Regions from separate parts of the Streptomyces nitrosporeus genome, predicted to be linked through region 1. Evidence: predicted binding sites of a transcription regulator. Region 1 holds the regulator's gene; the other holds the start of a gene.

What was found. Region 1 encodes HrcA, which represses chaperone genes, less so after heat shock. Its sites were predicted from a motif close to TTNGCACTCNGNNNNNCNGAGTGCNAA; they were not measured.
Region 2: the regulator HrcA is predicted to act here: its motif matches at 1,982-2,008, upstream of groL (chaperonin GroEL).

The regions. Positions count from the first base shown of each region.
Region 1 covers NZ_CP023702.1:5,312,906-5,320,014, forward strand. The annotation lists gene CP967_RS23415 (ABC transporter substrate-binding protein) at 1-1,540, opposite strand, end outside; gene CP967_RS23420 (DUF3097 domain-containing protein) at 1,730-2,548, opposite strand; gene CP967_RS23425 (MBL fold metallo-hydrolase) at 2,574-3,296, opposite strand; gene hrcA (heat-inducible transcriptional repressor HrcA) at 3,460-4,476, shown strand; gene dnaJ (molecular chaperone DnaJ) at 4,477-5,616, shown strand; gene CP967_RS23440 (nitronate monooxygenase) at 5,783-6,856, shown strand; gene CP967_RS23445 (16S rRNA (uracil(1498)-N(3))-methyltransferase) at 6,853-7,109, shown strand, end outside.
Region 2 covers NZ_CP023702.1:3,351,887-3,358,995, forward strand. The annotation lists gene groL (chaperonin GroEL) at 233-1,855, opposite strand; gene CP967_RS14800 (cold-shock protein) at 2,226-2,432, opposite strand; gene CP967_RS14805 (MoaD/ThiS family protein) at 2,906-3,181, opposite strand; gene thrC (threonine synthase) at 3,211-4,509, opposite strand; SAM riboswitch class I at 4,528-4,655, opposite strand; gene CP967_RS14815 (glucosyl-3-phosphoglycerate synthase) at 4,808-5,758, shown strand; gene CP967_RS14820 (alpha,alpha-trehalose-phosphate synthase (UDP-forming)) at 5,842-7,109, shown strand, end outside.

The DNA.
Region 1 (7,109 bases):
CCACCCCTCTCAGCTCCAGGGAGTTGCCCTTCGCGAAGCGCACCTCGGGCACGGTGGCCACCCCCACGCACTCCTCGGCCCCCCGGGGGCCCTCCAGCAGGACCGCGTCCGTGCTGCGGCCGGTCAGCGGACCGTGGCAGTACGTCGCCTTCCAGTGCTCGCTCCACAGGAAGGTCCCCAGCAGCGCCCCGACCAGCGCCAGTGCCACCGTCGTCCGTGACATCACCCACCACGCCCAGGTGCGGTGCACCCGGCGGGTGACCAGCTGGGCGTGGGCGTGCTCGTGGGTCAGCTGCCCGGTGGACAGCGGCAGCCGCAGCACCCACGCCAGCGACACCGCCGCCGCGGGCGCCTGCCCGACGCTCAGCGCGTCGACCCATGCCTCGTAACGGGCGCGCGCCCCCGACCTGGCGCCGCTGTGCGGGGCGGGCTCCGGCGGCAGCGGCGGGGTGTGCCGCATGATCTGCGCGGCCGGCAAGGAGGCCAGGAGCAGCAGCGGGTCCACCTCGCTGCGACGGGAGCGCACGTTGTTGATCGCGTTGATCAGCAGGACGCCGCCGTTGTCCTGGGTGGCGGTGGGCAGCAGCACCACCGGCGGGACCGTGCGCTTGCCGCGCCGCCAGTCCCAGGCGTGCGGCCGGTAGTTGTGCAGCAGGTCCTCCAGCAGGGCCTGCACCCGCAGCTCCAGATGGAACTGGCACGCGTGCGCGTCGCCCGCCCGCGCGTCGGCCACCCGTCCGGCGACCGCCGCCGCCCGCGCCTGGATCACCCGCCACGAGCGGCTCGGTGAGAAGCGCGACCAGCCGTCGGACGGATAACCGGTGCTGGAGGCGGCCAGCGAGGAGGTGGTGGCCAGCCACCGGCTGGCCCGGCGCAGCCACAGCAGCGGCGGGGCCGCCGTGGTGACCAGCCGGGCCACCGCCAGACCGCACAGGGCGCCCACGGCGACCAGGACGGTCAGCAGCCAGCCGATCTCGCCCAGCAGCACACTGAGTACGGCGATGAACACGGCCCCCAGGAAGGTCTCCGGCCGCACCGACGCGATCAGCGAACTCCACCAGGTGCCCGGCCCCGAGGCGGACGCCCGCCAGCGCAGCCGCCGCAGCTCGGCCAGGATGCGCTCGTCGCGGACCCGGGGCGGGAGGCCGCCGGGCAGCGCGGAGGCGGCCTGCTCGATGGCGTCCAGGAGACGGGAGCGGGGGAAGGAGAAGGGCTTGTACTGCGAGCTGCCCCGGGTCTCCCACGGTTCACGGGTCAGCTCCCGCACCAGGGAGAGCGCCGCCTCGTACGGGGTCCCCCCGGACCCGTGGGGCATCTTCACCGGGACCCGGCGCAGCCGGTTCGCCCGGTGGACCAGGTGGACGATCTGCTCGACCCGGCCGTCGATGTCCGCACCGGCCCCCGCGTCGGCGGCCTGGGCGACCACCAGCGGCATCACCGGCCGGTTGACCCGGTACTGGTCGATCAGCTCCTGTACGAGGTGGAAGACGGCGGACGCCGCCTCGTTCTCCGCACTGTCCCGCCACACTTCGCGTGCCATCCGCCCCCTGCCTCCCCGGGGCCCGCGAACAGGATCGGTCCCGCGATCCGGAGGAAGGGCCCCAGCCCGTCCAGCTCCTCAGAAGCTGCCGTCCAACTCCTCGCCTCACCTCTCAATAACCGATGGTGCGCATGTGGCGCAGGCAATCATCCCGATCGGTACCGGATCCTCTTCGACGGACCCGGGACATCACGCAGGAACAGTGACGAAGTCGATCAATTCCTCGACGCGGCCGAGGAGTTGGGGCTCCAGGTCCTTGTAGGAGTGGACCTTGGAAAGAATGTGCCGCCAGGCGGCACCGGTGTTCGGCGGCCACCCCAGCGCCCGGCACACCCCGGTCTTCCAGTCCTGGCCGCGCGGCACCGCCGGCCAGCCGGGAATGCCCACGGAAGCGGGCTTCACGGCCTCCCACACGTCGATGTACGGGTGCCCGACCACCAGCACGTCCGGACCCGTGACCCCGGCCGCGATACGGGACTCCTTGGAACCCGGCACCAGATGGTCGACCAGCACCCCGAGCCGGGCGTCCGGGCCGGGGGCGAACTCGCGGACGACCGCGGGGAGGTCGTCGACACCCTCCAGGTACTCCACCACCACGCCCTCGATGCGCAGGTCGTCGCCCCAGACCCGCTCCACCAGCTCGGCGTCGTGCCGGCCCTCCACGTAGATCCGGCCCGCCCGCGCCACCCGGGCCCGCGCCCCCGGCACCGCCACCGAGCCCGACGCCGTACGGGAGGGGCGGGCCGGGCCGCCCGCCGACGGGCGTACCAGGGTGACCACCTTCCCCTCCAGCAGGAAGCCGCGCGGCTCCAGCGGGAACACCCGGTGCTTGCCGAAACGGTCCTCCAACGTCACCGTCGGCCCCTGGGCCGTCTTCTCGCACCGGATCACCGCACCGCAGAAACCCGTCGTCACCTCCTCGACCACCAGATCGGGCTCGGCGGGCACCTCGGGGGCGGCCGACGGCTTCTTCCACGGAGGGGTCAGATCCGGCTGGTAGCTGCGCATGCGCCGACGATACGACGCGCCCCGGTCACGACACGCCGAACCGCTCGGCCAGCCGGTCCCGCTGGGCCCGCACGAACGCCGCGTCCACCACGGCCCCGTGCCCCGGCACGTACAGCGCGTCCTCACCGCCCAGTTCCAGCAGCCGGTCCAGCGCGGCCGGCCAGCGGCGGGGCACCGCGTCGGGGCCCGCCTGCGGCTCCCCGGACTCCTCGACCAGGTCGCCGCAGAGCACCACCACGGGAGAGCCCGGCACCAGCACCGCCAGGTCGTGGCCGGTGTGCCCCGGGCCCACGTTGGCCAGCAGCACCTGGAGGCCGCCGCCCAGGTCGAGCGTCCACTCGCCGCTCACCTGGTGGCGCGGGACCACCAGCGCGTCGGTCGCCGCCGTGGCCTCGTGCTCGCCCATCCCGTGGCGCACCGCGTCCTCCCGCAGCCGGGCGGCGCCTTCCGCCAGCAGCTCCGCCGTGCCGACCGCCCCGTAGACCTCCGCCCCGGCGAAGGCCGCGGTACCCAGGACATGGTCGAAATGGGGGTGGCTCAGTGCGATGTGCGTCACCCTCCGGCCGAGCAGCCGCTCCGCCTGGGCCCGCAGCTCGGCCCCCTCCCGGAGCGAGGAACCCGTGTCGTGGAGCAGCACCCCCTCCGTCCCGGCGACCAGCGCGGCGGTCGCGTCCCAGACGGGAAGGCGCCTGCGGCCCACACCGTCGCCCAACCGCTCCCAGCCGAGGTCTTCCCAAGAGACGTCCATACGGCGACGCTATCGGGACGGCCCGCGCCCTCCCGCGACGGCGTGGCCGGTCGCCCTTGCCCCCGGACCGCCCCGCCCCCGTACACTGACCGGGGAGTTGTTGGCACTCGCCCGCACAGAGTGCCAGGCAGGCACCGGAGAACCACAGCTGGAGGTGTGCGCGATGCTCAGCGAACGCAGACTCGAGGTACTGCGCGCCATCGTCCAGGACTACGTCGGCACCGAGGAGCCCGTCGGCTCCAAGGCGCTGACCGAGCGGCACAACCTGGGAGTCTCCCCGGCCACCGTCCGCAACGACATGGCCGTGCTGGAGGACGAGGGCTTCATCGCCCAGCCGCACACCAGCGCGGGGCGCATCCCCACGGACAAGGGGTACCGGCTCTTCGTCGACAAGCTGGCGGGCGTCAAGCCCCTGTCGTCGCCGGAGCGCCGCGCGATCCAGAACTTCCTGGCCGGCGCGGTCGACCTGGACGACGTCGTGGGCCGTACGGTCCGGCTGCTGGCGCAGCTGACCCGGCAGGTCGCCGTCGTGCAGTACCCCTCGCTGACGCGTTCGACGGTGCGCCACGTGGAACTGCTCTCGCTGGCCCCCGCCCGGCTGATGCTCGTCCTGATCACGGACACCGGCCGGGTCGAACAGCGTATGATCGACTGTCCTGTTCCGTTCGGCGAGACCTCTCTGGCCGATCTGCGTGCCCGGCTCAACAGCCGGGTCGTGGGGCGCCGCTTCGCGGACGTCCCGCAGCTGGTGCAGGACCTTCCGGAGTCCTTCGAGGCAGAGGACAGGGGGGCCGTGTCCGCGGTCCTGTCCGTCCTCCTCGAAACTCTGGTCGAAGAGACGGAGGAGCGGCTGATGATCGGCGGCACCTCCAACCTCACCCGCTTCGGGCACGACTTCCCTGTGATGATCCGGCCGGTGCTGGAGGCACTGGAGGAGCAGGTCGTGCTGCTGAAGCTGCTGGGTGAGGCCAAGGACTCAGGCATGACCGTACGGATCGGGCACGAGAACGCCCACGAGGGCCTCAACTCCACGTCCGTCGTCGCGGTCGGCTACGGTTCGGGCGACGAGGCAGTCGCCAAACTCGGCGTGGTCGGACCGACCCGCATGGACTACCCCGGAACGATGGGAGCGGTACGCGCAGTGGCACGTTACGTCGGACAGATCCTGGCGGAGTCGTAAGTGGCCACGGACTACTACGCCGTACTCGGCGTGCGCCGCGACGCGTCCCAGGACGAGATCAAGAAGGCATTCCGCAGGCTCGCCCGCGAGCTGCACCCGGATGTCAATCCCGATCCGAAGACCCAGGAGCGGTTCAAGGAGATCAACGCCGCCTACGAGGTGCTGTCGGACCCGCAGAAGAAGCAGGTCTACGACCTCGGCGGCGACCCGCTGTCCGCCTCGGGCGGCGGCGGTGGCGCCGGCGGCTTCGGGGCCGGCGGCTTCGGCAACTTCAGCGACATCATGGACGCCTTCTTCGGCACGGCGTCGCAGCGCGGGCCCCGCTCGCGCACCCGGCGCGGCCAGGACGCCATGATCAGGCTGGAGATCGACCTCAACGAGGCGGCCTTCGGCACGACCAAGGACATCCAGGTCGACACCGCCGTCGTCTGCACCACCTGCAGCGGCGAGGGGGCGGCCCCCGGCACCTCCGCGCAGACCTGTGACATGTGCCGCGGCCGCGGTGAGGTCTCCCAGGTCACCCGGTCCTTCCTCGGCCAGGTCATGACCTCGCGCCCCTGCCCGCAGTGCCAGGGCTTCGGCACGGTCGTGCCCACCCCGTGCCCGGAGTGCGCCGGCGACGGCCGCATCCGCTCGCGGCGCACCCTGACCGTGAAGATCCCCGCGGGTGTCGACAACGGCACCCGGATCCAGCTCGCGGGCGAGGGCGAGGTCGGCCCCGGAGGCGGCCCGGCCGGCGACCTGTACGTCGAGATCCACGAGCTGTCGCACCCGGTGTTCCAGCGCCGCGGCGACGACCTGCACTGCACGGTCACCATCCCGATGACGGCGGCGGCCCTCGGCACCCAGGTGCCGCTGGAGACGCTGGACGGCCTGGAGGAGATCGACATCCGCCCCGGAACCCAGTCCGGGCAGTCGGTCCCCCTGCACGGGCGGGGCATCACCCACCTGCGCGGCGGCGGGCGCGGCGACCTGATCGTGCACGTCGAGGTGACCACCCCGACGAAGCTGGACCCCGAGCAGGAACGCGTACTGCGCGAACTGGCGCAGATGCGCGGCGAGGAGCGGCCCACCGGGCAGTTCCAGCCGGGCCAGCAGGGCCTGTTCTCCCGGCTGAAGGACGCCTTCAACGGCCGCTGACCCCGGTCCCGCCCTTCCCGCGCCGCCCGCCGGTCCCGTACCGGCGGGCGGCGCGGCGCGTTCCGGCGGGGGACGGGCCCGGGGCGGGACCGGGGCGCACCCCGGTACGCCGGGGTGCCTCCGGGCCGCATTCGGTACGCCCCACCGGACGTGGGACGATTCGTCCATGTCCCTGGCGCTGAACGGCCTCTGCCGCTACCCCGTCGTACAGGCCCCGATGGCCGGTGGTGCCTCCGGTCCGCCGCTGGCCGCCGCCGTCTCCGACGCCGGAGGGCTCGGTTTCCTCGCCGCCGGCTACAGGACGGCCGACGGGATGCGCGACGAGATCGGGCGGCTGCGCGGGATGACCGGGCGGCCCTTCGGCGTGAACCTCTTCATGCCGCAGCCCCCGCCCGCCGGCACCGACGCCGTCGAGGCCTACCGCCGGCGGCTCGCGGACGAGGCCGTCCGGTACGGGACCCCGCCCGGCGACCCCGGGGGCGACGGCGACGACGGCTACGAGGCCAAGATCGCGATCCTGCTCGACGACCCCGTGCCCGTGGTCTCCTTCACCTTCGGCTGCCCCGCGCCCGAGGTCCTCGGCGCGCTGGCCGGGGCCGGTACGTTCACCATGGTGACGGTCACCTCGGTCCAGGAGGCCCGCGACGCCCGGCGGGCGGGCGCCCAGGCGGTCTGCGTCCAGGGCACCGAGGCCGGCGGCCACCGCTCCACGCACCGGGACGACCCGCAAGGCGGGCTCACCGGGACCGGGCTCCTCAGCCTCCTCGCCGAGGTCCGCGAGAGCGTCCGGATCCCGGTCGTCGCGGCCGGCGGGCTGATGCGCGGCTCCCAGATCGCCGCGGTGCTGGCCGCCGGGGCCGAGGCCGCGCAGCTGGGGACGGCGTTCCTGCCCTGCCCCGAGTCCGGTGCCCACCCGCTGCACAAACAGGCCCTCACCGACCCGCTGTTCGTGACGACGGCCCTGACCCGGGCCTTCTCCGGCCGCCCCGCACGCGGGCTGGTCAACCGCTTCGTCCGCGAGCACGGGGCCTGCGCCCCGGCCGCCTATCCGCAGGTGCACCGGATGACCGGCCCCCTGCGCAAGGCCGCCGCCCTGGCCGGGGACGCGCAGGGCATGGCCCTGTGGGCGGGCCAGGGCCACCGGATGGCACGCGCGCTGCCCGCCGGTGAACTCGTGGAACTGCTCGTCGCGGAAATGGACGCCGCAGCCGCGGCCGTGAGTGGGAGGAGCGCCCGGTGACCGCACCGGTCTTCGTCGTCGGACAGCTGCCCGGAGGGCCGGAGTTCGTCCTGGACGGCCCGGAAGGGCGGCACGCCGTATCGGTCAAGCGGCTGGCCCCCGGGGAGGAGGTCGTCCTCACCGACGGGCACGGCCGCTGGACCCGGGGCCTGGTCCGCGCGGCCGAGGGGAAGGACCGCCTGGTCGTCGAGGTGGGCCCGGTCCAGGAGGACCCCGCCCCCGAACCCCGCGTCACCGTCGTCCAGGCCCTCCC
Region 2 (7,109 bases), 2.0 Mb from region 1:
CCGCCCGCATTTTTGTTGCACAAGCAACCAAAATGCGGGCGGCTGTGGCCCGGGAGCATCCCGGGGCACCCCCGGAACGCGGAACGACGCCGGCCCCCGGGACGAATCCCGGGGGCCGGCGTCGGACAGGTGGTGCGAGGGGCCATGGCCCCGCGGAGTGTGACTCCGCGGTGCCGGGCTCCCGTCGAGCCGCTGATCCCGGAGGGCCAGCCGGACCGCTGATCCCAAAGGATCAGAAGTCCATGTCACCGCCCGGCATGCCGCCCGGAGCGGCCGCGGCGGCCTTCTCCGGCTTGTCGGCGATGACGGCCTCGGTGGTGAGGAAGAGCGCGGCGATGGACGCGGCGTTCTGCAGGGCGGAGCGCGTGACCTTCGCCGGGTCGAGGATGCCCTCGGCGATCATGTCGACGTACTCGCCGGTCGCGGCGTTGAGGCCGTGACCGATCGGCAGGTTGCGCACCTTCTCGACGATGACGCCACCCTCGAGACCACCGTTGACGGCGATCTGCTTGAGCGGGGCCTCCAGGGCCAGCTTCACGGCGTTGGCGCCGGTCGCCTCGTCGCCCGTGAGGTCCAGCTTCTCGAAGACGGCCGTGGCCTGGAGCAGAGCCACGCCACCACCGGCGACGATGCCCTCCTCGACGGCGGCCTTGGCGTTGCGCACCGCGTCCTCGATGCGGTGCTTGCGCTCCTTGAGCTCCACCTCGGTCGCGGCACCGGCCTTGATGACGGCCACGCCGCCGGCCAGCTTCGCGAGGCGCTCCTGGAGCTTCTCGCGGTCGTAGTCCGAGTCGGAGTTCTCGATCTCGGCACGGATCTGGTTGACGCGGCCGGCAACCTGCTCGCTGTCACCCGCCCCGTCCACGATCGTGGTCTCGTCCTTGGTGATGACGACCTTGCGGGCGCTGCCGAGCAGGTCCAGGCCGGCGTTCTCCAGCTTGAGACCGACCTCCTCGGAGATGACGGTGCCACCGGTGAGGATGGCGATGTCGCCGAGCATGGCCTTGCGGCGGTCACCGAAGCCCGGGGCCTTGACGGCGACGGACTTGAAGGTGCCACGGATCTTGTTGACGACCAGGGTCGACAGGGCCTCGCCCTCGACGTCCTCCGCGATGATCAGCAGGGGCTTGCCCGACTGCATGACCTTCTCCAGCAGCGGAAGGAGGTCCTTCACGTTGCTGATCTTGGAGTTGACGATCAGGATGTACGGGTCGTCGAAGGACGTCTCCATACGCTCCATGTCGGTGGCGAAGTACGCCGAGATGTAGCCCTTGTCGAAGCGCATACCCTCGGTGAGCTCCAGCTCCAGACCGAAGGTCTGGGACTCCTCGACGGTGATGACGCCTTCCTTGCCGACCTTGTCCATGGCCTCGGCGATCTTGGCGCCGATCTCGGTGTCGGCAGCGGAGATGGAGGCCGTCGAAGCGATCTGCTCCTTGGTCTCCACGTCCTTCGCCTGCTCCAGGAGGGCGGCGGAGACGGCCTCGACGGCCTTCTCGATACCACGCTTCAGAGCCATCGGGTTGGCACCCGCGGCGACGTTGCGCAGGCCCTCGCGGACGAGCGCCTGAGCGAGAACGGTGGCGGTGGTCGTACCGTCGCCGGCGACGTCGTCCGTCTTCTTGGCGACCTCCTTGACCAGCTCCGCACCGATCTTCTCGTACGGGTCCTCGAGCTCGATCTCCTTGGCGATGGAAACACCATCGTTGGTGATCGTGGGCGCGCCCCACTTCTTCTCGAGGACGACGTTACGGCCCTTGGGGCCGAGGGTGACCTTGACGGCGTCGGCGAGCTGGTTCATCCCGCGCTCGAGACCGCGCCGTGCCTCCTCGTCGAACGCGATGATCTTGGCCATGTGAAGTGGTCCTCCCGGACAGGGGTGGATTGCTCCGGACCGAGTGGCGCCCGCGACGGACGGCCTGCCTGCCCAGTGGTTCCTTGCCCCACGGAGCGTGCGGGCCTCACCGGCCCGGTCCAAGTTCTGTCACTCTCACTAGGAGAGTGCTAACGCCAATAATTAGCACTCGACCCCTCCGAGTGCAAGCGCCTTCGAAGAAGGCTCCCCTCCGGGGTGGTGGCCGGGCGACGGGCGGGAGCGGGGCCTTCTTCCCGCCGCGGGCGGCCGGGTCGCTCCGGTGCGCCGTTCACGCACGCAGGGCCCGTACCTCCCTGCGGAGGTACGGGCCCTGCGTGCGTGAGTAGTGTTGTCGACCGACGCGCCGAGCTCAGCCGACGGCGAGCTTGACCATGTCCGCCTGGGGCCCCTTCTGGCCCTGCGAGATCTCGAACTCAACTCGCTGACCCTCTTCGAGGGTGCGGTACCCGTCCATCTGGATCGCACTGTAGTGGACGAAAACATCCGCACCACCGTCGACCGCGATGAAGCCGTACCCCTTCTCCGCGTTGAACCACTTGACGGTGCCCTGAGCCATGCCTAACTCCCCTATTACTGGCCCTTGCACGAGCCCGCACTTCGCGGGCCCGGGTCAGAAGTCACCCTCCGACAGGAGAGGGTGGCGTGCGTCGGAACGCGTCGACCGCGGCTGAATGTATCTGTCCAACTGCCCTCTGCAACAGGTCAATCGGACGAGAATTCTGAGCGCAGCTGAACGCCCGGATGCGGAAATCGGAGGAGATTCCAGGGCAAGTCGGGCCTGACAAAGGCCACTTATCACTCAAGACGTACACGTACTTTGGCTGCATCTTGTCGCGGCCGGGCGCATTCTCATATGCGGGCGGCATGGGCAGCGGAGGGGGCTTCCCCAACTGTACCGTGCTCAACCATGCAGAATTGCCCCCTCCGCTTCTCTCGCGGAGGGGGCAACTGTGTTCGTACGGAGCGGAGGGGACGTGCCGGGCCGCCGTCACCGGACCGGTGGGTCCGGCGAGGGCACGGCTCCCGGGCTCAGCCGCCGGCGACGGCCGGGATGATCGAGATTCCGGCGCCGTCCGGGGTGGGCGTCTGCAGGCCGCTCTCGAAACGCACGTCGTCGTCGTTGACGTAGACGTTCACGAAGCGGCGCAGCTTGCCCTGGTCGTCCAGGACGCGGGCGCCGATGCCCGGGTGGTTCTTCTCCAGGGACTCGATGACCTCGGAGAGGACCGCGCCCTCCGCCTCGACCTCGGCCTGGCCGCCCGTGTAGGTGCGCAGAATGGTGGGGATACGGACCTTGACGCTCATGTGGGTGCCTTCCTTCGGTCCCGGGGTGGTCAGTTGGCGGCGGCGAGGCCCGCGTCGCGGAACGCGTCCAGGCTGGGCCGGATCGTCGCCGTGAGGCCGGTCGTGGGGGCGACCGCGTCGAGGGTCTTCAGCCCGTCACCGGTGTTCAGCACGACGGTGGTCAGCGACGGGTCGAGCAGGCCCGCCTCGATCAGCTTCTTCGTCACGCCGACCGTCACCCCGCCCGCGGTCTCCGCAAAGATTCCCTCGGTGCGGGCCAGCAGCTTGATGGCGTCGACGACCTGCTCGTCGTTCACGTCCTCCACCGCGCCGCCGGTACGGCGGGCGATGTCCAGGACGTACGGGCCGTCGGCCGGGTTGCCGATCGCCAGCGACTTGGCGATGGTGTTCGGCTTCTGCGGGCGCACCACGTCGTGGCCGGCCTTGAAGGCGGTGGACACCGGGGAGCAGCCCTCGGCCTGGGCGCCGAAGATCTTGTACGGCCGGTCCTCGACGAGACCCAGCTTGATCAGCTCCTGGAGACCCTTGTCGATCTTCGTGAGCTGCGATCCGGACGCGATCGGGATGACGATCTGGTCGGGCAGCCGCCAGCCGAGCTGCTCGCAGATCTCGTACGCCAGGGTCTTGGAGCCCTCGCCGTAGTACGGGCGGAGGTTGACGTTGACGAAGCCCCAGCCCTCGCCGAGCGGGTCGCCGATGAGTTCGGAGCAGAAGCGGTTGACGTCGTCGTAGTTGCCGTCGATGCCGACGAGTTCGCCGCCGTAGACCGCGGCCATGACGACCTTGCCCTGCTCCAGGTCCTTCGGGATGAAGACACAGGAGCGCAGGCCGGCGCGGGCGGCCGCGGCGCCCACGGCGCCGGCGAGGTTGCCGGTGGAGGAGCAGGAGAGCGTGGTGAAGCCGAAGGCGCGGGCCGCCTCGACGGCGATCGCGACGACACGGTCCTTGAAGGAGTGCGTCGGGTTGCCGGAGTCGTCCTTGACGTACAGGCCACCGGTGACGCCCAGTTCACGGGCGAGGTTGTCGGCCTTGACCAGCTTGGTGAAACCGGGGTTGATGTTGGGCTTGTCCGCGACATCCGCCGGGACCGGCAGCAGCGGCGCGTAGCGCCAGATGTTCTCCGGGCCCTCGGCGATGCGCTTCTTCAGCTCCTCGGGAGAGCCGCTCGGCAGGTCGTACGCCACTTCGAGCGGCCCGAAACAGGACGCGCAGGCGAAAACGGGACCGAGCTCGAAACGCTCGCCGCATTCGCGGCAGGAAAGCGCCGCGGCGGGACCGAAGTCCACGGTGGAAGAATCAGTGTTCGCTGCAACAGTCTGCACAGCCATGATGGCGGAGGCCCTTTCTCCTCATCTTCCTTGCGACGTATTTCGCCACAAGACGGAATTGGCACCTTCCCTACCGTGACCTCGCGGTCGGCAGGAGGGTTGCCGGGACTTCAACGGGCCGTTCCCTCAGTCCCTCTGGATGAGCGCTATGGCACCGGACCACGGTCCGGGCATTTTTCACGGACCGGACCCGGGATGCGGGTGCCGTCCGTGTTGCTCAAGACTGTAACCGAAGCCCCGGGCGATGGAGAGAGTCGTCCGTACCGCGAGATGGATCACACAACAGGGAGTACCGACGGTGCTGGAAGAGGTCGAACGCTGGCTGAGCAGGCGTTCCTGGGCAGCAGCCGACCGTCCGTTGGACCGCCTCACGACGGCCCGGGCGAAGGATCCCCACCGTGCGAGCGTCAGCGTCGTGCTGCCGGCGCTGAACGAGGAGGCGACGGTGGGCGCGATCGTCGCGGAGATCCGGCGCGAACTGATGGAGAAGGTCCGGCTGGTCGACGAACTGGTGGTCATAGATTCCGGTTCGACCGACGGCACCGCCGCCGCCGCCCGTGAGGCGGGGGCCAGGGTGGTGCACCGGGACGTGATCCTGCCCCGCATACCCGCCGTCCCCGGCAAGGGGGAGGTCCTGTGGCGGTCGCTCCTCGTGACCAGCGGTGAGATCGTCTGCTTCATCGACGCCGATCTCCGGGACTTCTCCGCGGACTTCGTCTCCGGGACCGTCGGCCCCCTGCTCACCGACCCCGGCGTGCAGTTCGTCAAGGCCATGTACGACCGGCCGCTCGGTGAGAGCACAGGCCAGGGCGGCCGTGTCACCGAGCTGATGGCCCGCCCGCTGCTCAACCTGCACTGGCCGCAGCTGGCCGGTTTCGTCCAGCCGCTGGGCGGCGAGTACGCGGTGCGGCGCTCCCTGCTCGAACAGCTCCCCTTCCCCACCGGTTACGGAGTGGAACTGGGCCTCCTCGTCGACGCCCTCCACACGGTCGGCCTGGACGCGCTCGCGCAGGTCGACGTCGGGGTGCGCAGACACCGCCATCAGGACGGCCGGGCACTGGGGCGGATGGCCGCGACGATCTACCGCACGGCGCAGCTGAGGCTGTCCCGGGGCCATCTGGTGCGGCCCGAGATCACCCAGTTCGAACGGGGTGAGAACGGCTTCGAACCGCTCACCTATCCGGTGGACACCGTGGAACGGCCGCCGATGGCCGAGGTCGCGGAGTACCTCTCCCGCCACGCGGCATAGCGTTCCGGCCGTGCCGGGGGCCTGGGCGGGTCCGGCCGCCGGATGACGTTTGACGGCTTGCCCGACGGGCTAGGTTCGGGTACATGGTCGCCCAGAACTCCGCCCAGGTCCTCGTCGCGTCCAACCGCGGCCCGGTGTCGTACGCCCTCCACGAGGACGGCTCGATCGGCTCCAGGAGGGGCGGGGGCGGGCTGGTCTCCGGCCTGAGCGCCGTCGAGGACAAGGTGTGGGTCTGCGCGGCCCTCGGCGACGGGGACCGGGAGGCCGTCCGGCGCGGGGTGTCCGAGCCGGGCGTACGGATGCTCGACATCGACCCCGCCGTGCACGCGGACGCGTACAACGGCATCGCGAACTCGGTGCTCTGGTTCGTCCACCACATGCTCTACCAGACGCCGGTGGAGCCCGTCTTCGACGCGGGGTTCCGGCGGCAGTGGGCGGCCTACGAGGCGTACAACCGGGCCTTCGCCGAGGCGCTGGCCGAGGAGGCCGAGCCGGGGGCGGCGGTCCTGGTGCAGGACTACCACCTCACCCTCGCCCCCGGCATGCTCCGCGAACTCCGCGAGGACCTGCGGATCGGGCACTTCTCGCACACCCCCTGGGCCCCCGTGGACTACTTCCGGCTGCTGCCCGACGACATCGGCGAGCAGGTCCTGCGCGGCGTCCTGGGCGCCGACCGCGCCGCGTTCCTCACCCGGCGCTGGGCCGACTCGTTCACCGAGTGCTGCACGAGGATCCTCGGCGGTACCGGACGCACCAGGATCGGTGTGCACGGGCTCGGGGCCGACGCGGACTTCCTGCGCCGGCGCTCGCGCGAGGCGGACGTGGACACGTGGGTGGCGACGCTGCGGGAGCAGGTGGGGGCGGACCGGAAGACCATCGTCCGGGTCGACCGCACCGAGCTCTCCAAGAACATCGTGCGCGGCCTGCACGCCTTCCGGTCGCTCCTGGAGGAACGCCCGGAATGGCGTGAACGCGTGGTGCACGTGGCGTTCGCCTACCCCTCGCGCCAGGACCTCGCGGTGTACCGCGACTACACGGCCGAGGTCCAGCGGGTCGCCGACGACATCAACGCCACCTACGGCACGGCCGGCTGGACCCCGGTCCTGCTCCGCGTCGACGACGACTTCGCCCGTTCGCTGGCCGCCTACCGGCTGGCCGACGTGGCCCTGGTCAACCCCATCCGCGACGGCATGAACCTGGTCGCCAAGGAGGTCCCCGTCGTCTCGGACCACGGGTGCGCCCTGGTGCTCTCCCGGGAGGCGGGGGCCTACGAGGAGATGGGCGAGGACGCGATCGTGGTCAACCCGTACGACGTGACGGCCACGGCGGCGGCCCTCCACGAGGCGCTGAC